Regions from separate parts of the Streptococcus gingivalis genome, predicted to be linked through region 1. Evidence: predicted binding sites of a transcription regulator. Region 1 holds the regulator's gene; each other region holds the start of a gene.
The links. Region 1 encodes Rex, which represses fermentation and respiration genes when NADH is low (regulators of the CRP and FNR family bind a similar motif). Its sites were predicted from a motif close to TTGTGAANTANTTCACAA; they were not measured.

Region 2: the regulator Rex is predicted to act here: its motif matches at 1,775-1,792, upstream of SM122_RS05400 (class II fructose-bisphosphate aldolase).
Region 3: the regulator Rex is predicted to act here: its motif matches at 4,806-4,823, upstream of SM122_RS02835 ((S)-acetoin forming diacetyl reductase).

What each region holds. Positions count from the first base shown of each region.
Region 1 covers NZ_JAYKTO010000001.1:448,083-455,618, reverse strand. The annotation lists gene gyrA (DNA gyrase subunit A) at 1-750, shown strand, start outside; gene SM122_RS02155 (class A sortase) at 764-1,507, shown strand; gene SM122_RS02150 (porphobilinogen deaminase) at 1,677-1,955, shown strand; gene radC (RadC family protein) at 2,010-2,693, shown strand; gene SM122_RS02140 (redox-sensing transcriptional repressor Rex) at 2,896-3,543, opposite strand; gene SM122_RS02135 (DUF4649 family protein) at 3,674-3,889, opposite strand; gene SM122_RS02130 (DUF1831 domain-containing protein) at 3,891-4,238, opposite strand; gene SM122_RS02125 (cysteine desulfurase family protein) at 4,248-5,360, opposite strand; gene SM122_RS02120 (ribose-phosphate diphosphokinase) at 5,370-6,326, opposite strand; gene SM122_RS02115 (CYTH domain-containing protein) at 6,399-6,956, opposite strand; gene SM122_RS02110 (GTP pyrophosphokinase) at 7,052-7,536, shown strand, end outside.
Region 2 covers NZ_JAYKTO010000001.1:1,085,535-1,093,070, reverse strand. The annotation lists gene SM122_RS05415 (CTP synthase) at 1-611, shown strand, start outside; tRNA gene SM122_RS05410 (tRNA-Leu) at 877-962, shown strand; gene SM122_RS05405 (hypothetical protein) at 1,043-1,495, shown strand; gene SM122_RS05400 (class II fructose-bisphosphate aldolase) at 1,840-2,721, shown strand; gene SM122_RS05395 (alpha/beta fold hydrolase) at 2,806-3,744, shown strand; gene SM122_RS05390 (ABC transporter ATP-binding protein) at 4,106-5,098, shown strand; gene SM122_RS05385 (ABC transporter permease) at 5,100-5,918, shown strand; gene SM122_RS05380 (ABC transporter permease) at 5,920-6,705, shown strand; gene SM122_RS05375 (GNAT family N-acetyltransferase) at 6,744-7,205, shown strand; tRNA gene SM122_RS05370 (tRNA-Thr) at 7,252-7,324, shown strand; gene SM122_RS05365 (LiaF transmembrane domain-containing protein) at 7,525-7,536, shown strand, end outside.
Region 3 covers NZ_JAYKTO010000001.1:572,477-580,012, forward strand. The annotation lists gene SM122_RS02810 (GHMP family kinase ATP-binding protein) at 1-237, opposite strand, end outside; gene cobD (threonine-phosphate decarboxylase CobD) at 237-1,319, opposite strand; gene SM122_RS02820 (EutP/PduV family microcompartment system protein) at 1,370-1,804, opposite strand; gene SM122_RS02825 (haloacid dehalogenase-like hydrolase) at 1,814-3,133, opposite strand; gene SM122_RS02830 (SP_0198 family lipoprotein) at 3,450-3,869, shown strand; gene SM122_RS02835 ((S)-acetoin forming diacetyl reductase) at 3,918-4,682, opposite strand; gene SM122_RS02840 (MIP/aquaporin family protein) at 5,350-6,051, opposite strand; gene glpO (type 1 glycerol-3-phosphate oxidase) at 6,121-7,536, opposite strand, start outside.

The DNA of each region.
Region 1 (7,536 bases):
GAGATTCCAGAATATGGCCGGACAGCCAAAGGATTACCAATCGTCAACCTCTTAAAATTGGACGAAGGTGAATCGATTCAAACCATTATCAATGTGGAGCAAGATCGCAGTGACGAAGCTTATCTCTTCTTTACGACGCGACAAGGTTTGGTCAAGCGGACCAATGTAGCTGAATTTTCAAATATCCGTCAGAACGGTCTCAAAGCTCTGAATCTACGTGATGAGGATGAATTGATCAATGTCTTCCTTACAGACGGTAATACTGACGTCATTATCGGTACCAAGTATGGTTATTCTGTCCGCTTTAATGAGGCTGTAGTCCGGAATATGGGGCGTTCTGCCACAGGTGTACGTGGTGTGAATCTCCGGGAAGGAGACAAAGTTGTTGGTGCAAGTGTCGTCACCGATCAGGATGAAGTATTGATCATTACCGAAAAAGGTTATGGAAAACGCACCATAGCGAGCGAATACCCAACTAAAGGCCGTGGCGGTAAAGGAATCAAGACAGCCAATATTACAGAGAAAAATGGTGCATTAGCTGGTCTTTTAACTGTTAAAGGGGATGAAGACCTGATGATCATCACTGATACTGGGGTCATGATCCGGACGGGTGTGGCCAACATTTCTCAGACAGGTCGTTCCACTCAGGGAGTGAAAGTGATGCGACTTGATCAGGATGCTAAAATTGTGACCTTTACAACAGTGCAACCTGATGAAAAGGATGAAGAAGTAGTGGAAGAAAACGAATAGATAAGGGGACAGCATGTCACGCAAAAGAAAAAAGAAAAAGAGTTTACGTAATGCTCTTATCAACATCGTTGCAACACTTTTGATTATTCTCTCGCTTCTCTTGATTTTCAATGCTCCGATCCGTAATATGATTATGGTTTGGCATACCAACCAATACCAGGTTAGCAAGGTCGATAAAAAAACCATTGACAAGAATAAAGAAGTGAAGACGAGCTTTGATTTTCAACATGTCCAGTCACTCTCGACGGAAGCCGTCATCAATGCCCAATGGCAAGCTCAAAAGCTACCAGTAATTGGGGGAATTTCGATTCCTGAATTAAACATGAACCTTCCGATCTTTAAGGGGCTTGAAAATGTAGCCCTCTACTACGGAGCAGGGACCATGAAGGAAAACCAAGTCATGGGGCAAGGCAATTATTCTCTTGCTAGTCACCACGTGTTTGGTCTAACTGGAGCAAATGCCATGTTATTCTCACCATTAGAGAAAGCCAAGGCGGGTATGAAGATCTACATCACGGACAAAGAAAAAATCTATACTTATGTCATCTCATCTGTTGAGACAGTGACTCCAGACCGTGTAGATGTTATTCAAGATCGTGAAGGCGTCAATGAGATCACCTTGGTGACCTGTGAGGATGCTGCAGCGACTTACCGTACGATTGTAAAAGGGAATTTGGAAACCTCTGTTGACTATGACAAGGCTCCAAAAGACATCCTGGATTCATTCAGCAAGTCTTATAATCAAATGCAACTTTAAGAAAATAAAGCCCGAGGCAGAGATGCTAGGGCTTTTTCTATGTAGGAAGCTAGGAGAAATTCTTGTAAAATTGTAAGAGATTGGTAATATTATGTAAGGAATTTGTCATAATATTGAGGGAAAATCAGTATATAATAGAGGAGAAAGAGTATGATAAGGAGGTAGAATAGTGACAAAAGAGCGAATTTATCATCTCTTGCATCATTTCTATAATCTCTTAGTAAACGATTTTCCACGAAATGGTTTAATTACGAAAGGTATCTACGAAGTAGAGCAGGTCTACCAAGCTTTAGAGGCCATTCCTCAGAGCCAGGAGTACTTGTTCCGCTGTGAAATTCAACAGTTTTTAAAGGAGCTTGAACAAGTTCAAACAGGTTATCAGATCCGCTTTAATAAAGATGAAGTCTTAGTGTTAGATGATTTGAAGGAAGAAATCGCCTGTAAATAATGAAAGGTTGTCGTTTTCTCCATTTATTACGAATTAATAAGTGAGGAGGAAATTATGTACGACATATCATTTATTGAACCATCTTTGCTTCCTAGAGAACGTTTGGTTTCTGAAGGAGTGGATAAGCTGAGTCACCAAGAATTGTTATCCATTCTCTTACGGACAGGCAATAAGCAAAAAAGCGTTTATGAGATTGCACAAGGTCTTTTGAGCTCAGTTAATAGTTTAAAGGAGTTAAGTCAATTAACCCTAGAGGAGCTACAGGAAATCTCTGGCATTGGCCGGGTGAAGGCCATCGAACTTCAGGCTGTGATTGAGTTTGGACGAAGGATTCATAAAGACGAATTAATGAGTTCTGAACAGATCATGAGCAGTCAGAAATTGGCCCATAAAATTCAACAGGAAATCGGCCATAAGAAACAGGAGCACCTGGTTGCTCTCTATTTAAATACGCAGAATGAAATTATTCATCAGCAGACCATTTTTATTGGAACCGTGAATCGAAGTATTGCGGAGCCACGTGAAATCCTGCATTATGCACTGAAGCACATGGCAACCTCTATCATCTTGGCTCACAATCATCCATCTGGTGCCGTATTTCCGAGTAAAAATGATGATGAAGTAACGCAACGAGTTTTAGAGGCCTGTGAAGTGATGGGCTTAACCCTATTAGATCACTTGATTGTATCTGAAGAAAACTATTATAGTTACCGTGAAGAAACCGATTATTTGGTATAAAATAGAGAGTGGGACAGAAATCGGTAATTCGTTAGAATTCGATTTCGTCGTCCCACCTCCGCACAGTTGAGTAGGGCTGTAAAAGCTGATGAAATCAGCGTAGTAGAGCCCACTCAACCACTGCGTCTTGCTCGACAATCCAAAAATAATTGAGAGGCTAGGACTTTTGTCCCAGCCTCTTTTCTTGTTAATGTATAAGTCTTTATTCTTCGTTTTTTCGCATGAAATAAAGGAGTGTTTGCAATTCACTAGTGAGATCGACATATTGGACGACGACATCCTTAGGGACTGTCAGATGCACTGGTGAGAAGCTAAGGATTCCCTTGACCCCAGCGTCTACTAAAAGACTAGCAACTTCCTGCGCTTTAATACTTGGGACAGTTAAAATTGCTGTTTGAATGCCTTCTTTTTTGAGATTCTCTTTGATCGTAGAAATCCCATAAATGGGGATCCCATCCTTACTTTTGGTATTAATCAGTTCATGATCATCTACATCAAAAGCCATGACAATTTTCATCTTATTGCGTTCATGGAAGCGATAGTTGAGGAGCGCACTTCCCATATTTCCGATCCCCACAATAGCGACATTGGTAATGGCATTGTCATTTAAGAGATCGGCAAAGAAGTTCATCAGTTTTTTTACGTCATAACCAAATCCACGTCTTCCTAATTCACCAAAATATGAGAAATCTCGTCGAACAGTAGCAGAGTCAATCCCAATTGCATCAGCAATTTGCTTGGAATTGGCGCGCTCTATTTTTTCAGAGTTAAAGCGTTTAAAAATGCGGTAGTAGAGCGATAAGCGTTTTGCTGTTGCGCGTGGAATTGGAGTATTTTTATCATGTTTCACAATATCACAACCTTTCCCTCTTATTGTATAGGAAGATTGTGAAAAAATCAACTATCTAGAGTGGTTTTTCAAAAATATTTTTGTCTAAAGAAAAAGCTGATGACGATGGGAGAGTTCCATCAGCATCAGCTTAGTTTTCAGCTTGTTCTACCTTTTTCAAAAAAGCATAGAGTCCATCGACTCGTCCTGTATAGGGGAGCTTTTCCCCCTTGTATTCAATGGATACGATTGAGTAAGAGTCAGGCAGGGTTACACAGCCTGAAAAATCTAGGATGCAGGCTGCAAGGTCGGGATAAGTAGTCGTTCGTTCTACTTGGTAAGCATCGATATAAGTTAGGGTTACCATATTAGGCCTCTGTTTTGTTGAAAATTTCTCTTTCGACAAGACTATCCATTAAGAAATAGAATTTTTGTTGGATAATGTCATTTTCTGGATTTTTAAAAATATTAACCAGGCGAAGCCCAGACTTGTCTGTAATATTGATCTTAAAACCTGTCAAATCTTTATTGAAAATGATTTTAAGTAGGAAGCCTTCGCCACTATTTGGAACGGCTTCGAGCAAACGATTTAACTCGTAATTTCCAACTTTTGTAACAGCGAATGTATTGTCACGTAAGGTATATTTTTTAACATTTGGGTGTAGACTATAGGTATATTTGCAGTCTTTCAATGAAACACTTGTTTCAAAAGCCATATTGTTCTCCTATGATATAATTTCTTTAAGTTTTGAGAGGAAGTCTTGAACCTCCTCTACGGTATTGAGTTCTGAAAAACTAATTCGAAGGGATTCTTTTAGGCGTGAGCTATCTTTTCCATATAGCGCCTCAAGGACATGGCTGGGTTGAACTGTACCAGCGGTACAAGCAGAACCTGTAGAGACAGAAATTCCAGCAAGATCGAGTCGCATCAGTAAAACGTCATTTTGGACACCCGGAAAGCCAAGGTTCCAAACAAATGGAATATGGTCGTCATTCGCATTTACGTAGTAGTCGTAGGCTGCTAAACCATTGACTAGCTCTTGGCCGAGTTTTTGAACCTGGTTGAAATTTTCTTCTTGATGAAGTGTAGCTTGCTGAAGCGCGGTTGCCATCCCGACAATAGAAATGAGATTTTCCGTGCTGGCTCTCATCTTACTTTCCTGATCCCCCCCATGGATGAGATTATCAAAATCTGGGACGGCTGCATAAAGGAAGCCGACTCCCTTTGGTCCGTGGAATTTGTGGGCAGAAGCACTGAGAAAATCAATTCCCAACTCTTCGGGATAGACAGGGACCTTTCCGATTGCTTGGACCGCATCAACGTGAAAGGCAGCTGGATGATCTTTTAAGAGTTCTCCGATTTCTTTAATCGGTAGAAGATCGCCTGTCTCGTTATTGGCAAACATGGTAGAGACAAGAATGGTATCCGGTCTAAGAGCCGCCTTGATATCACTAGCCTGAATGCGTCCATCTCTTGGTTGGACGATCGTAACTTCAAATCCGAAACGTTCTACAAGATATTCGATGGGTTCAAGAACCGCATGGTGTTCCAAAGCGGTCGTAATGATGTGTTTGCCATCTGCTTGGTGTTTCAAGCAGTAGCCTTTTATAACGGTATTATTACTTTCTGATCCACCTGAAGTGAAGAAAATACGATTTGGAAGAGTATGGAGAGACTGAGCAATTTGCTCGCGAGATTCTCGGAGAAGTTTACTAGCCATCCGTCCATGAGCATGAAGGCTCGATGGATTTCCAAAAGTGGTCTTCATAGTTTCAGACATTTTATCAATGACTTCAGGTAGAAGGGGAGTTGTTGCGGCATTATCAAAATATATCACATTAAGACCTTATTTCTTATGGTAGGCAAATAGAGGACTAACAGGTTTTCTTTCTTGAATGCGAACAATAGCTTCAGCGATCAGTTCGCTAGCTGTCAGATAGTTAATATTTTTTGGTGTTGGTCCATTTGGAGCAACAGAATCGGTTACTAAGATTTCTTTGATCGGAGCTTGATCTAATAATTCAACAGCACCTTTAACAAATAAGCCGTGGCTTGATACAGCATAAATTTCAGTAGCCCCTTCGCGTTCGACAATTTTCGCAGCTTCTGAGAATGTCTTACCAGTATTGAGGATATCGTCAATCAAGATTGCTTTCTTATCTTTAACATCCCCGATGATATAGCCATAATCACGGTTCGCATCATCTTGCTCGTAATCAATGATGGCAATCGGTGCATCAAGATATTCTGCTAAACTACGAGCCCGTTTGACACCTGAGTTTTTAGGGCTGACGACTACAACATCTGGACCTGTTAGACCTTTGTTGATGTAGTGCTCTGCAAAAAGTGGAATGGTAAAGAGGTTATCCACGGCAATATCAAAGAAACCTTGGACCTGAACAGCATGGAGATCAAGTGTGACGACGCGATCCACCCCAGCTTTGACCAACATGTTTGCGACGAGCTTAGCTGTGATTGGTTCGCGAGGAGCAGCAGTTCGGTCTTGGCGAGCATAGCCAAAATAAGGCATGACCACATTGACGGTGTTTGCGCTAGCCCGTTGGCAAGCATCCACCATGATTAACAATTCCATCAAGTGATTGTTAACAGGAAAACTGGTTGATTGAATGATATAAATATCATATCCACGAACACTTTCCTCAATATTGACTTGGATTTCACCATCTGAAAACTGACGGGATGAAATTTTCCCAAGCGGAACCCCAGCATGATCCGCGATTTTTTGCGCAATCTCTGGGTTTGAATTGAGAGAGAAGAGCTTCATATTTTTTTTATCTGACATGTGATTCCAACCTCATTTAGATTTTTGATCTTAGCACTATTTTAGCAAAAATTTGCGATAATTTCAGCTTTTTTACAATCTTTCAGCTAATCTAGCGATTTTATTTTTTGCTGCTTTGTAGACGATTCCATGGTCTGAAATGAACTGATGAAAATTTTCTTCCTGTTCAGCAGTTTCCACCTCAATTTCCAACTCATAATCTTCAGTGTCTAGATAGAGACTGTGGTCTAGTGCCACCAAGCCTGCAGCTGTTTCTTTTTCGAATCGTTCTGTTGTCAGGCTTCCCCAGACAGCAAGTTGTTCAACTGGGATTCCTTTTGACTCCAAGAGGTTTTTGATTTCTCCATCAGGAAACTGTTGTTGTTGAAGAATCTCCTTGGTTTCTTCTGGGCTGAGTGCTTGATTGTACTCGAAATGGCCAACTGTTTCAGGAACTTTGAGGGTCAATTCCGCCTGATCTGTGAAGGTACGCACCCGCAAGGCCATTTTTTCCTTGCGGATGAGCTGGTCGGGTGTATCGATATAGTGGTTGGTTTGGACAACCAATTCTGTATCAGCAAAAAGTGGAAGGAGGGATTGGTATTCCTCCTTATCTAGCAAGGTTTTGTATTCAATTTCTAAATGGTTCATTTTGTAGTCCTTTGCTTTTTTTCGAAAGCGATTCATGATATAATAAGAGATGTGTTTATTGTATACAAAAATGGTTCAGATTACAAGGTGGTAGGATGACAATTGATTGGGAAAACTTCTTAGATCCTTATATCCAAGCAGTTGGGGAATTAAAAATCAAACTGCGTGGGATTCGAAAGCAATATCGTAAGCAACAAAAGCATTCTCCAATCGAGTTTGTGACAGGTCGTGTTAAGCCGATTGAGAGCATCCGAGAAAAGATGATCCGAAGAAATATTTCTGAAGAAAATCTGGCACAGGACATGCAAGATATTGCTGGTCTTCGCATCATGGTCCAGTTCGTAGACGATGTCGAAGAGATCCTAGAGGTTCTGAGACAACGGCAGGATATGCGCGTGGTCCAAGAGCGAGATTACATTCGCCACAAGAAATCAAGTGGCTACCGGAGTTACCACGTCGTGGTGGAGTATCCAGTCGACACCATTGATGGAAATGAAACAATCTTAGCAGAGATTCAAATTCGGACCTTGTCCATGAATTTTTGGGCAACGATTGAACACTCGCTCAATTATAAATATAA
Region 2 (7,536 bases), 640 kb from region 1:
TGACAGCTGAAAATGTGGCAGAACTCCTTGGAGATGCGGATGGAATCATCGTCCCAGGTGGTTTTGGTCAACGGGGAACAGAAGGAAAAATTCAAGCCATCAAGTATGCGCGTGAACAGGACGTCCCAATGTTGGGTGTCTGCTTGGGTATGCAGTTAACCTGTATCGAATTTGCCCGTCACGTTTTAGGCTTGGAAGGGGCCAATTCATCCGAATTGGATCCAGAAACCAAGTATCCGATTATCGATATCATGCGAGACCAAATCGATGTGGAAGATATGGGAGGAACGCTCCGTCTCGGTCTTTACCCATCTAAACTCAAACGAGGCTCAAAAGCAGCTGCTGCCTATGACCATCAAGAAGTGGTACAACGTCGCCACCGTCACCGTTATGAGTTTAACAATGCTTTCCGTGAACAGTTCGAAGAAGCAGGATTTGTCTTCTCAGGTGTTTCACCAGACAACCGTTTGGTCGAAATCGTTGAAATCCCAGAAAACAAATTCTTTGTCGCTTGCCAATACCACCCAGAATTGTCAAGCCGTCCAAACCGCCCAGAAGGACTTTACACAGCCTTTATCACAGCGGCAGTTGAAAACCACGATAGCAAATAAAAATCAAGGCTGGGCAATAAGTGTCCAGCCTTTGGACTATAATAGTAATAACTACATGACGCAGTGGTTGATTGGCATCTTTGTTCGCTTTTCAAGCTCCAAAGATGACCTAATCAACTGTGCGGGGGTGGGAAGACGAACTCTTTTTAATTAGTCGGAGTTCTTTCCCACTCCCTTTTGTGAAAAAATGACAAACTCTGAAAAAAGTTTGAAAAAAATCTTGACAAAAAAGTCGTTGATTGATATACTAGTAAAGTACTCAATCGCGGGGATGGCGGAATTGGCAGACGCGCAGGACTAAGGATCCTGTGACCGCTTTAGGTCGTGAGGGTTCAAGTCCCTCTCTCCGCATCGGATCAAGATAGCTTCGGCTATCTTTTTTTGTTTTCAAATCTCTTTGTGGTAGAATAGGTGTGAGATGAGGTGAGAACATGAAGAAGAAGTATCTGGTTTTGGTCGATGGTCTCTTTGCACTATTGGGAAGTGCCATTAATTTTTTCGGTCCTATCCTGATTTTAGCGATGGGGATAGGCGCATACAAGGATACTTTTAGATATTTTATCGCCTTAAACATATGGAATGTTTTCATTTTTTTAGTGGCGATTGCTTCTAAGTATCTGCTCAGAGAAGAGAAAAGGATGAAAAGATGGATTCCCAATCTCTTTCTGATAGCAGGCTTTATTCTCTTTCTTGCCTCAATCCTTGCTGTGTGTGAGAATATTCCCTTTCTTGAGGAATTGCTAAACGGACTTCTTGGAAAAATGTTTACCGACAGTCAGTTATTTGCTGCTTATTTCTATTCTCAATGGGTTGTAGCAGCACTCCTTGTGATCTGCGGGATCGCCTTTCTCCTTTCGCTAAAAAATTTTAAAGAAGAGAATTGAGAGTGGGACAGAAATCGGTAATTCGTTAGAATTCGATTTCGTCGTCCCACCTCCGCACAGTTGAGTAGGGCTGTAAAAGCTGATGAAATCAGCGTAGTAGAGCCCACTCAACCACTGCGTCTTGCTAGACAATCCAAAAATAATTAAGAGGCTAGGATTTCTGTTCCACTCTCTTTTACTTATTTGCTAGGATGAAAGCCTTAGGAGATAGGAGATTCCGCCCTATTTATCATAAGAAAGTGCTTAAAGACACAGGAAAAGCTAGCAATTTCATCTAAAAAGTGATAAAATAAACAATGTAAGTGGGATCAATCCCACAAAAATTTATAGGAGGCCTATTACACATGGCAATCGTTTCAGCAGAAAAATTTGTCCAAGCAGCTCGTGACAATGGTTATGCAGTTGGTGGATTTAACACAAACAACCTTGAGTGGACTCAAGCTATCTTGCGTGCAGCAGAAGCTAAGAAAGCTCCAGTACTTATCCAAACTTCTATGGGTGCTGCTAAATACATGGGTGGTTACAAAGTATGTAAAGCCCTTATTGAAAACCTTGTAGAATCAATGGGTATCACTGTACCAGTTGCTATTCACCTTGACCATGGTCACTACGACGATGCTCTTGAATGTATTGAAGCTGGTTACACTTCAATCATGTTTGACGGTTCACACCTTCCAGTTGAAGAAAACCTTAAATTGGCGAAAGATGTCGTTGAAAAAGCTCATGCTAAAGGTATCTCAGTAGAAGCTGAAGTTGGTACTATCGGTGGTGAAGAAGACGGTATCATCGGTGACGGTGAATTGGCACCAATCGAAGATGCTAAAGCAATGGTTGCTACAGGAATCGACTTCTTGGCTGCAGGTATCGGTAACATCCACGGTCCTTACCCAGCAAACTGGAAAGGTCTTCACCTTGACCACTTGCAAAAATTGACTGAAGCTGTTCCAGGATTCCCAATCGTATTGCACGGTGGATCAGGTATCCCTGACGATCAAATCCAAGCAGCGATCAAACTTGGTGTTGCAAAAGTTAACGTGAACACTGAATGCCAAATCGCATTTGCAAATGCTACTCGTCAATTCGTACGTGAATACGATGCAAACGAAGCAGAATACGATAAGAAGAAACTCTTCGACCCACGTAAATTCTTGAAACCAGGTTTCGAAGCAATTACAGCAGCTGTTGAAGAACGTATCGACGTATTCGGTTCAGAAGGCAAAGCTTAATTGAAAACAGGAAAGCAAGGTCCCGTGTGGATCTTGTTTTTTTGTATGGGAAAAGTTGCTTCCGGGATTTAATTTTTGTACAATATGCCTATGAAAAAATTTAAACAGTTTAGCTGGATCGTTTGTAGCTTTCTCCTGCTCTTTTTAGGTGCTACATTTGTTTTTCATCAATTTAGTTTACGAAATGAAAGTAAGCTTCTAACACCCATTGGTAAACAAGTTACAGTCAATGGACATCGAATGAATGTCTCTGTTAAAGGAGAAGGATCTGAAACAATCGTTTTTCTTTCCAGTGCAGGTATCGCCTCTCCTATTTTAGACTTTAAGAATCTATCAGATTCCCTATCCAAAAAATACAAAGTTGTTGTCGTGGAGCGAGCAGGATATGGTTTTAGTGAAGATAGTGATCGTTCAAGAGATGTGATGGAGGTCCTTTCTGAGACCCGTCAAGCTTTGGCGCAAGCTCATGTTTCAGGTCCTTATGTGATTCTTTCTCATTCAATGGCTAGTCTTGAAAGTCTGGCTTGGCAGGAAAAGTATCCTGATGAAGTGAAAGCCTTGGTTGGTCTGGATTGGGCATTACCAGCAAGTTATGAGGATTTAAAGGATAATCAGGCCTTGCTTACTGTGGCTTATTGGAGTAGTAAGATTGGCTTATTACGCTATTTCCCTGAGTCCTTTTATATAAAAAATCCAACTCTGACTGAAACTGAACGACAACAATATAAATTACTAGCATATAAGCAGTTGATGTCACAAGCCATGCTTCATGAATCCCGTTTGGCAAAGGAAAATGCCAAGAAAGTTCCATCTAGCATTAATCCGAAAATTCCAGCCTTACTCCTGGTTTCTAACGGTGAAGGCACGACCTTTAGCCAATCAGAGTGGCAACGTTATGCAGAGAGATTTGCAAGCGACCAGTCTAATGTTCAAGTCGACTATATGGATGCGCCTCACGACCTCTATCATTATCAAAGCGATGCTATTGTTTCTCGTATTAAAAAATTTTTAGAGAATAATTGAGGGCTTAAAAATCCATTGAGACTGATGATAATAATTAAATGCTGAAGGATTAACAGTAGAATCGTTAATTTTCTCGATTAAAAAAATTCTTTTTCTTAACAATAAGCCTGCCCCTAAGGGCAGGTTTTTTGGTGTTTTAAGGAAACTATTAAACCAGAATTTCTGACTCAAAAGCATTATTTCAAGAGAGAAATTTCTAATTTCATAATCTATAAGCAAACGCTTGCATTCCTTTTTTTATTGGATTATAATAGGTTGGTATAAAGCCTTCTGTAATAATATTGAGTAAGTGTAGAAAGTAAGGATTTAGAATATTTGTGGTCAAAAATACAATGTTGCTTCTTACGATAGGGAGATAGATATGGCAATGATAGAAGTGCAACATCTTCGGAAAAATTTTGTGAAGACAGTTAAGGAGCCGGGTTTAAAGGGAGCCTTGCGCTCCTTTATTCATCCTGAAAAGCAGACCTTTGAAGCGGTCAAGGATTTAACTTTTGAAGTTCCAAAAGGGCAGATTTTAGGATTTATCGGGGCAAATGGTGCTGGGAAGTCAACCACCATCAAAATGCTGACAGGGATTTTAAAACCGACATCTGGTTTTTGTCGGATTAACGGCAAGATTCCGCAGGATAATCGCCAAGATTATGTCAAGGATATTGGAGTCGTTTTCGGACAACGCACCCAGTTATGGTGGGATTTGGCTCTGCAAGAGACCTACACGGTTTTGAAAGAGATCTATGATGTACCGGACTCGCTTTTCCATAAGCGTATGGACTTTTTGAATGAAGTTTTGGATTTGAAGGAATTTATCAAGGATCCTGTGCGGACTCTTTCACTAGGTCAACGGATGCGGGCGGATATTGCGGCTTCCTTGCTTCACAATCCCAAAGTTCTCTTTTTAGATGAACCGACTATTGGTTTGGATGTGTCGGTCAAGGACAACATTCGTCGGGCCATTACCCAGATTAATCAGGAGGAAGAGACAACTATTCTCTTGACTACTCATGATTTGAGTGATATTGAGCAACTCTGTGATCGGATTTTTATGATTGATAAGGGGCAGGAGATTTTTGATGGAACGGTTAGCCAGCTCAAGGAAACCTTTGGAAAGATGAAGACTCTCTCCTTTGACCTGACGCCAGGTCAAAATCATCTAGTCTCTCATTATGAGGGTTTGCCTGATATGTCCATTGATAGACAAGGAAATACTCTCAATATTGAATTCGATAGTTCCCGCTACCAGTCGGCCGATATTATCAAGCAAACCTTATCTGATTTTGAGGTCCGTGATTTGAAGATGGTAGATACGGATATTGAAGATATTATCCGTCGCTTCTATCGAAAGGAGCTCTAAGATGGTCAAATTGTGGAGACGTTATAAACCCTTTATCAATGCAGGGATTCAGGAGTTGATTAGCTATCGAGTCAACTTTATTCTTTATCGGATTGGCGATGTCATGGGTGCTTTTGTGGCTTTTTATCTATGGAAGGCTGTCTTTGATTCCTCCCAGGAGCCTTTGATTCAGGGCTTCAGTATGGCGGATATCACCCTCTACATCATCATGAGTTTTGTGACTAATCTTCTGACTAGGTCGGATTCTTCCTTTATGATTGGTGATGAGGTCAAGGATGGTTCCATTATCATGCGCTTGTTGCGACCAGTGCATTTTGCGGCTTCTTACCTCTTTACGGAGCTTGGTTCCAAGTGGTTGATTTTTATCTCTGTTGGACTGCCATTTTTAAGTGTCATTGTTTTGATGAAAATCTTATCTGGGCAAGGGATTGTAGAAGTGCTGGGACTAACTACCCTTTATCTTTTTAGCTTAACGCTGGCCTATCTGATTAACTTTTTCTTTAATATCTGCTTTGGATTTTCAGCCTTTGTATTTAAAAATCTTTGGGGTTCCAACCTACTTAAGACTTCCATAGTGGCCTTTATGTCTGGGAGTTTGATTCCCTTGGCTTTCTTTCCAAAGGTCATTTCAGATATTCTGTCCTTCTTACCTTTCTCATCCTTAATTTACACTCCGGTCATGATTATTGTTGGGAAATACGATGCTAGTCAGATTCTTCAAGCACTTTTGCTTCAGTTTTTCTGGCTTATAGTGATGGTGGGCTTGTCTCAGTTGATTTGGAAACGAGTCCAGTCATTTATCACCATTCAGGGAGGTTAGGATGAAAAAATATCAACGCATGCATCTGATTTTTATCAGACAGTATATCAAGCAAATCATGGAATACAAGGTAGATTTTGTGGTTGGTGTGTTGGGAGTCTTTCTGACTCAAGGCCTGAACCTCTTGTTTCTCAATGTCATCTTTCAACACATTCCCTCCCTAGAAGGTTGGACTTTTCAAGAAATTGCCTTTATCTATGGATTTTCCTTAATTCCAAAGGGACTAGATCATCTCTTTTTTGACAATCTCTGGGCTTTAGGTCAACGACTAGTTCGAAAAGGGGAGTTTGACAAGTATCTGACTCGTCCTATCAATCCTCTCTTTCACATCCTGGTTGAGACCTTTCAGATTGATGCCTTGGGTGAACTTTTGGTCGGTGGGATTTTACTAGCGACAACGGCGACTAGCATTGCTTGGACTCTTCCAAAATTCCTGATTTTTCTAGTTTGTATTCCTTTTGCGACCTTGATTTATACTTCCTTGAAAATTGCTACAGCCAGCATCGCTTTTTGGACCAAGCAGTCAGGTGCCATGATTTACATTTTCTATATGTTTAATGATTTTGCCAAGTATCCTATTTCTATTTACAATTCGCTCCTTCGTTGGTTAATTAGCTTTATTGTACCTTTTGCCTTTACGGCCTACTATCCTGCCAGCTATTTCTTGCAGGACAAGGATGGACTCTTTAATATTGGTGGTTTGATTCTGATTTCCCTTGTTTTCTTTGTTATTTCCCTCAAACTTTGGAACAGGGGATTGGATGCCTACGAAAGTGCTGGTTCGTAAGAGGTAAAGTAAGACTAAAATCAAGAAAGGAACTTATGATGTTTGTAATTAAAGAAGTCAAGGGTGAAGATCAAAAAATGGCAGTTGTCGCTGAGATTTTAAGGGATTTGCCAGAATGGTTTGGAATACCAGAAAGCACGCAAGCCTACATCGAAGGAGCCAAGGACTTGCAAGTGTGGGCCACCTATCAGGAGGATGATTTGCTTGGCTTTGTAAGCTTGTCCTATTCTAGTGAAGATTGTGCAGAGATTGATTGTCTCGGTGTAAAAAAAGCTCATCAAGGCAGGGGGATTGGAAGTCAGTTGCTTGCTACTTTGGAAAGTGAAGCCTGCAAAAAAGTCGACTATTTACAGGTAAAAACAGTGGCAGAAGGTTCTAATAAGAACTACGATCGAACAAATGTCTTTTATCGCAGTCTTGGTTTTAAAAAATTAGAGATTTTTCCGCAACTATGGGATCCACAGAATCCATGTCAGATTCTGATTAAAAAGATCAACTAAAAGTGCTTGACATCCGCTATCAGAGTGCTATACTAAGAAGGTAATCGCCGATTTAGCTCAGTTGGTAGAGCAACGCACTCGTAACGCGTAGGTCACAGGTTCGATCCCTGCAATCGGCATAGGAAGAAACTGCTTTGAAAGAGCGAGACGACGAATGATGTTCATCACATATTCGTTCGGTCTCGTTTCTTTTTTTGACCGCATAGGCGCCATTTTTGACCACTTAGTCAAAAGTCCTTGTCTCCGTAGGAGCTCTCTGCTATCATAGAATCATCAAAGGAAGAAATACTTCCGAATAATCAAAATGAGGTATATGATGATGAAAAAACTA
Region 3 (7,536 bases), 120 kb from region 1:
TCCAACAGAGATATCTGTTTGAAAAGAGAAGTCGAAATCTATCTGATCTGTTAATTCATTTATAACTCGCAGCATTTTAGGACGCAACTCTTCTCCTACTACACCTGTTTGAGGGCCAATTAATACTTGGCTTTTCTTTTCAATGCCATAAGACATCAAAAATTCACGACCATCTACAACACATTGGAATAATTCTCCACAAGATCCTGGACAAGATGCTATCATTGTCCCTTCCACTACTCATGTCCTCCAAGAATCGCTTTCAAGGCGACTAATAAACAGGTATTCTCTTCTCTGCTACGAATTGCAACGCGGTAGTAATCACTACTTAAATTACGGTAGTTGGAACAGGAGCGGATAAAAATGTTATAGCGCCATAATTCTTCACGTAAATTCTTAGACCCCGTATACTTAAAAAAGATATAATTAACACTTGGTTTTAAAACAGTTAATGCAGAAAAAGTTTCCAAAGAACGATACAGGAAGTCTTTTTCCTCTTGTAACCATTTTAGAGTCTGAGCTTGATAATCCTGATCCTTTAAAATCACAGGCAAAGCTTGAAGAGCCAGTGCATTAATTGTCCACGGAGCCCTACGTTCATTAATCTTTGTTAAGCATGGATGTTTCCCAAGGGCGTATCCTAATCGTAATCCTGGAATCGCATAAAACTTGGTTAGAGATCGAACAACAATTGTATTTGTAAACTCACTCAAATATGGAACAAAACTATACTTTTCCTCGTCTTCTAAAAAGTCAATAAAAGCTTCATCTAGAATAAAATGAATATTCCGTTCCAGTAATTTTTTCGCAATTTCTAGCAATTGACTAACTGGAACAACAGATCCAGTTGGATTATTGGGATTACATAATAAGACAACATCTCCTGCTTTCAAATGATCCATGTCTGATAAAAGATCTTTCACTGTCCAAACAAAATTAGGAGATGTTAAATGATGATAAATAATTTCTGTCCCTTCTTGATAAAAAGCCTTTTCATATTCCATAAAGGTTGGACTTAAAATCAGTAATCTCTTGGGTTTTAAGATCTGAGCTAACTCATAAAATAAACCTACCGCACCATTTGACAAAAGAATTTCTAGATCATGATTACCGTGATGGTCTCTAAGTAAATCTTTTTCATATTGGTTTGTGATATCTGGGTACTCTGTAATTCTATCAATGCTCTCCACTAAGACTTGGCGGAGGTTTTCGGAAACTCCAAGAGGATTGATGTTGGCACTAAAATCAATCCACTTTTCAGAAGAGTTTCCATTTTTTTCAGCTAATAGACGTCCATTCCCTCCGTGTTCAACAATCATACACATCTCCTTCTTGAAAGATAAAGTAGTCCTTTTAGATTATATCATGTTTACTCACTCTCAAGAAAGTCTTTTAAAGCATCGATCCCAGTATTTTCAGTTGAAGAAATCTCAAAAATTTGTTTAACACCTGCATCTAACAATTGTTTACGCGCAAATTCCAATTGCTCCTCAGAGTCTACTAGGTCAATCTTACTAATGATTCCAATCACATCTTGGGTGAATAATGAAGAAAATCCTTGAGGAAAAGTTTGCATGGTTGAATTCCCTGCAATTAAGAGTCCAATGATTTCAGCTTCTGCTGCAGTCACTGTTAAAGCATTGTAATAGCGTCTGTGTTGTAAAAATTCCCCTGGCGTATCAATAATACTATCGTGAAATTGAACAGCCTGCGTTTTAAAATACTCAATATCTAATCCTTTTAATCGTTGGGTTAGCGTTGTTTTACCCACTCCCACTGAACCAACAAACATGATTTTCTTCATAAATCTCCCCTATTTTTTAATTAATTGTGCCTCATCAGTTCCCAACTTGATTGTTTCTCTACTCTTAACTAAAACACCTTTGTTTTCATCACGACCTTGTAAGAAGTATTTGGCATCTTTGCTATCATATGTATCTACTGCAGTCTGTGAAAGTAAGCCAATTCCTTTAGATGGATCCCGTAATAGGTTAAAGATGATTCCCATCTGTAATCCTTCAAAATCTTTCAACATTGCATAGTCCCCATTACTATCTCCAGCAATTAGAATAGGATCTTGGTTCCCATGTTTATCTGCAATGAACTTCTTGATTGTTTTTGTTTTTCCTTCACCTTGTGTTTGGAAGTAGTCGTTATTGTATTCTGATTGAATGACACCAGAATCATTTTTAACAAGTTCCATTCCATAGACATGGTCTTCAGTAATATTATATCCAAATTTTTCCTTAGTAGCAAAAGGAACAACAACATCTCGGAATGAAGCAGAAACAACATAAACATCTATGCCATTATCTTGTAGTGTCTTATAAAGATTTTGCATCTCTTTTACTGCGCGAACACCACGTTTAAATTTGATTTCTACTTGACCAGCTTCACCCTTCAAGCTTTCTGGGCTCACCCAAGTTTCATAAACTAAATCTTCTTTTAAGGCACGTTCAATTGATTTTTCAGATAAGGCTTGAACTTCTTCTGAAGTCATACCTGTAAATAAGTAGGTAACCCATGGATAAGAAATATCTGAACTGAAAGTTCCACCAATTGCTTCGTAAAGATAACGTAATTTAGCACTGAAATCTTTATATTCGTCTAATTGTTTCACTTCATCAAGACTCTTAGTCCCCTTGAAACCTTTGTATTCGTTATAAAGAACAGTATAATCAGAAACGATATCCTTAGCAATCTTATCAATGTTGACAGGATTTCCTTGTTTATTGTTATGATCTTCTTTAAAGTTATCCTCTGGGATATTTGTACGAATAGCCTTATCTAACTCTTCCGGTGTCATCTTAAATTCCAAGTTTTCGATCTGATAAGTGAAGGTTGCTTCACCGATATCATTGATGACGGTTGTGTTATCCCAGTCAAATACAGCATATGGTTTTGCTGATTCATCATATTTAGAGCTAGATTTACCATTATCTTTAATGACATTGCTTAATTTCTTATATAGCTTATCCTCCCACTGACCACGATTGAGTACTTGATCTTCCTTAGAAACACTTGTTTCTTGTTTAGCTTTACTAGGCTCTGTTGTTTTGGATGACTGAGAAGCCTGGCACCCAACCATAAATAAGGCTAAACCACAAACGAAAAAGAGACGATGTTTCTTCATAAGAAAACCTCCAAAATAAAATTTAATTAGAAAAAAGGCAATAAAGGACCTATGATTTGAAACGGTTGCGCCATTGCAATCATAGGCCTCATTGCCTTTTATATTATTCCACACCCATTATACTAATTAGCAGATAGAATGTCAACCGAAAACGGTTACATTTTTTCGCCATTCTTATTCTAATCGTGTCAGAAACTACATCTTCTAATGTTTTCATGCTAACTGAGGGATTCATTCTCTTTCAGAAAAGTCATTTTCATTGAGTTCTCCTTCTTCCTTTGCTATACTTTGGGTATCAAAGAAAGGAGACAAGCCTATGACATTGTCCAATAAATTCACACTTTCTCTTGCCTCACTGGCAGTTCTTGGTCTTTTAGCAGCCTGCTCGAACCAGACAGCTCAAACACCTGCAAGCTCTGCTAGTTCACAACAGATCGCATCAAGCGCTTCAAACTCTAAGGATTCTCAAACTGCTAGCCAGGGTGAAAATCTTGATGGTACATACAAAGGGACTGATGAAACTGATCAGATCACTTTGACCCTCTCTGGTACAACTGGCACATGGGAAGAGGTTGAAAGTGATGGCGAGAAAGAAAGCAAGCCTGTAACCATTCACGCTGACAATCATACTCTTACTGTAGGGGATGATCTCAAATTTTACAAACTAGAAGGTAACCAACTCACTATTGAAGATGACGATCGCGATCCTTCTGATACCATTGTATTAACGAAATAGCATAAAAAATAAGAGGTTAGGATGTTGATCCCACCTCTTTTTTTCATCTTAATGGAACTGCATTCCACCATCCACGATAATGGTTTGGCCTGTGATGTAGTTTGAATCAGGTCCAGCAAGGAAGCTGACCGCTGCTGCTACATCTTCTGGTTCAGAAAGACGTTTCAAAGTGATATCTTTAGCGAATGTTTGCATACCCCATTCGTCATCTTTACCTGCGTTCTTACCTACTTCATGAGCGATATCATACATCATTGGAGTCTTAACGATACCAGGTGCATACGCATTGACAGTAATACCTGAATCAGCCAAGTCACGTGCCAAAGTTTGAGTGATACCACGAACTGCAAACTTAGTACCACCATAGACAGTCAAGTTAGGGTTACCTACAACACCTGCTTGTGAAGTTGCATTGATGATTTTTCCGCCATGGCCAAGCGCCTTGAATTGAGCTTGTGCAGCTTGAGCACCCCAGATGACACCACCAACGTTGATGGCAAAAGTGCGTTCAAATTGTTCTTCTGTAATCGTATCAAGTGGTGTAGTTGGAGCAACACCAGCGTTGTTAACGACAACATTTAAATCTCCGAAATGATCCACAACTTTTTGGAAAGCTGCAGCCACTTCAGCTTGTTTGGAGACATCAGCAACGACCGCAAAAGCATTCTCTGCTGATAACTCAGCTACTGCTTTTTCTGCTGTCTCAGCATTGTAGTCTAAGACTCCGACCTTGAAGCCATCTTGTACCAATCGTTTTGCAATCGCAAAACCGATCCCTTGACCTGCACCTGTGACAATAGCTACTTTAGACATATGATTCCTCCTTGGTATCCCCGATACCAGCAAACGTTCATAGAAGAACAGCAAAGGTTGACAGTCAGTTTTGGGTGAATCTATCATAAGTTCCTTCCAAAACTATGCTAACAGTATACTCCTTTGTGAAAAAAGTGTCAAACTCTAGCCTGTTATTTTCTAAAGTATTTTACAATCTATCTTATCTTTATTTAGTAATAGATTAACTGATTATAATAATTTTGAAAAGGGTTTTATATCTTGACAAAAACACTCCTATTGCCTATTGTTTTGGGCCTTATTTCATGCTACACTAATTATAAGACAATCAAATAATAAGGAGATCTAACAATGAAAGAATTCATGGATAAATTGAATAACCTACCTAAACCAGTTCAATACATTATTGCGATCATTATTTTCTTTATTGCGTTTTACATTTCTTATAGCTTGTTTTAAGTTAGAACGTACAAAGCTCTCTTTATCTGATACAGTATTTTAAAAGAGAGTGGGACAGAAATCGGTAATTCGTTAGAATTCGATTTCGTCGTCCCACCTCCTCACAGTTGAGTAGGGCTGTAAAAGCTGATGAAATCAGCGTGGTAGAGCCCACTCAACCACTGCGTCTTGCTCGATAATCCAAAGACAATTGAGAGGCTAGGACTTTTGTCCCAGCCTCTTTCATTTTTTAAAACATTTTAAAGACTGCTACTGCAAGTACTGCACCGATGATTGGACCAACTACTGGGATCCAAGCGTAACCCCAGTCACCATCTCCTTTGTTAGGAATAGGAAGGAGGCTGTGCATGATACGAGGTCCTAGGTCACGAGCTGGGTTGAGAGCGCAGCCTGTAGTTCCACCGAGAGACAAACAAATCCCTGCAATCAAGGTACCAACGGCAAAAGTACCAAGTCCTGCTTGAAGGTCATAAAGACCAAGTGCAAAGATGGTCAATAGCAAAACAAAGGTTCCAAGGATTTCACTGATTAGATTGGAAGTAGTGTCTTTGATAGCTGGACCTGTACTGAAGGTTGCAAGGATATTTCCAGGATTTTCTTCTGCTAGGTAATGCGGTTTGAACTGTAACCAGACAAGGACTTGCCCTACCATGGCTCCAGCGAATTGAGCGATGATATAAGGAATCACAGATGCCCAAGCTAGTCCACCATTAAGAGCAACCCCAATTGTCACCGCTGGATTCAAATGTGCCGGACTTAACTTGCCAGAGATAAAGGCTGCCACTGCAACTGCAATCCCCCAACCAAGAGTAATGACGATCCAACCTGAGTTATGGCTCTTCGTTTTCGGAAGAACCACTCCTGCTACAACCCCATTTCCCAAAAGAATCAGGATTAAGGTCCCTAAAAATTCACCAAATAATTCTTTCATATGATTTATTTCTCCATTATAAAGAGGGGCCGGTCAGATATTCTTCTTTCCAACCCCTTTTTGTTTTTCTTAATTTTTTAATGCTGCCAAGTCATTGTTTTCCAAAGCGACTTGCAAGTCTTGACGGTAGCCAGCTTTTTCTTCTTCTGACCATTCATAGAAGCGTCCCATTTCATCCAAAACAGGTTCGACAATTGCATCTAAGCTATCTCGCATGAAGAGCATGTGGTTCGTCCGACGAAGAAGGAAGTCAACTGGGCTAAGTGCCAATTCATTGCGCATTGCATAGTGAAGTGATAAGGTATCTGCTAGGCTCAATCCAGGTGCTTGTTCCACGCTATGAGCGAGGGCGAAGACCTTAGGTGCATTAGAACCGTATAGGTTAGCTAGGTAGTGAGCTTCCTTGCTATCCAAGCCACGAGATACGCCAAGTTGAGCAAAGGCTTCGATTTCAGAATCCACGTTCGTTGGGTTAATTTCTCCACCTGATACTGGATAGGTCTTAGAGTTGATCAATTTGAACTGACGGTCAAATTCTTCCTTGAGAATGGTCAAGACACGCTCCATCGCTCCTTCAGCCATCTTGCGGTAGTCTGTAATCTTCCCACCAGCCAGGGTCAAAAGACCATTGTCATCGCGGTCTAAGCTTGATCCACGAGAAACAGCAGATGGATCCAAATGTTTTTCAGAAGTGCTGCCTTCCAAGTGGCTGATTGCTGATTCAACATCTTCACGCGATTTTTCTTTAGAAAGATAGCCTTCAACTGTTGCAATCAAAGCATTAAAGCTTTCATCACTGATAGTGCCGTTGTTTCCACCATTGTAGTCAGAAGCACTGTTTCCTGAGATCAACGGACGAAGACCAGCCCAGCTACTTTCGATATCATCGATGGTGATGTGAGCTTCTGGGAAGCGGTTATTCACGATTCCTAACAAGTAGTCGACATCTTCTTGAGTTACTGTTGGATGCTCTAAGTCGCCAGTGTAGTCCGTGTCAGTCGTTCCGAAGTAAGTTTTGTTTTCACGTGGCAAGACGAAGACCATCCGACCATCTCCAAGACCAGTATCAAAGTAGACTGGTTGAGAAACTTTGATCTTGCTTGAATCTACGACCAAGTGAACACCCTTGGTTGGACGCATTTGTGAATGCTGCTCTCCATCGTTTGAGAGGTTACGCACTTTATCGCTCCAAGGACCAGTTGTATTAATCACCAATCGTGCCTTGATTTCAAAGACTTGATCAGTCAAGAGATCACGCGCCACTACACCTGTAATCTTACCAGATTCATCAAAGAGGAATCCTTCTGCTTTTACGTGGTTGGCAATGAGGGCCCCATCTTGGTTGGCACGTTTGATATTTTCAATCACCAAACGAGCATCGTTGTTACGGAAGTCTAGGTAGACCCCACCTCCGACTAGACCTTCTTGTTTCAACTCAGGCTCACGAGCCAACACTTCTTCTTTGGTCAAGACCTTGTTGGCTGC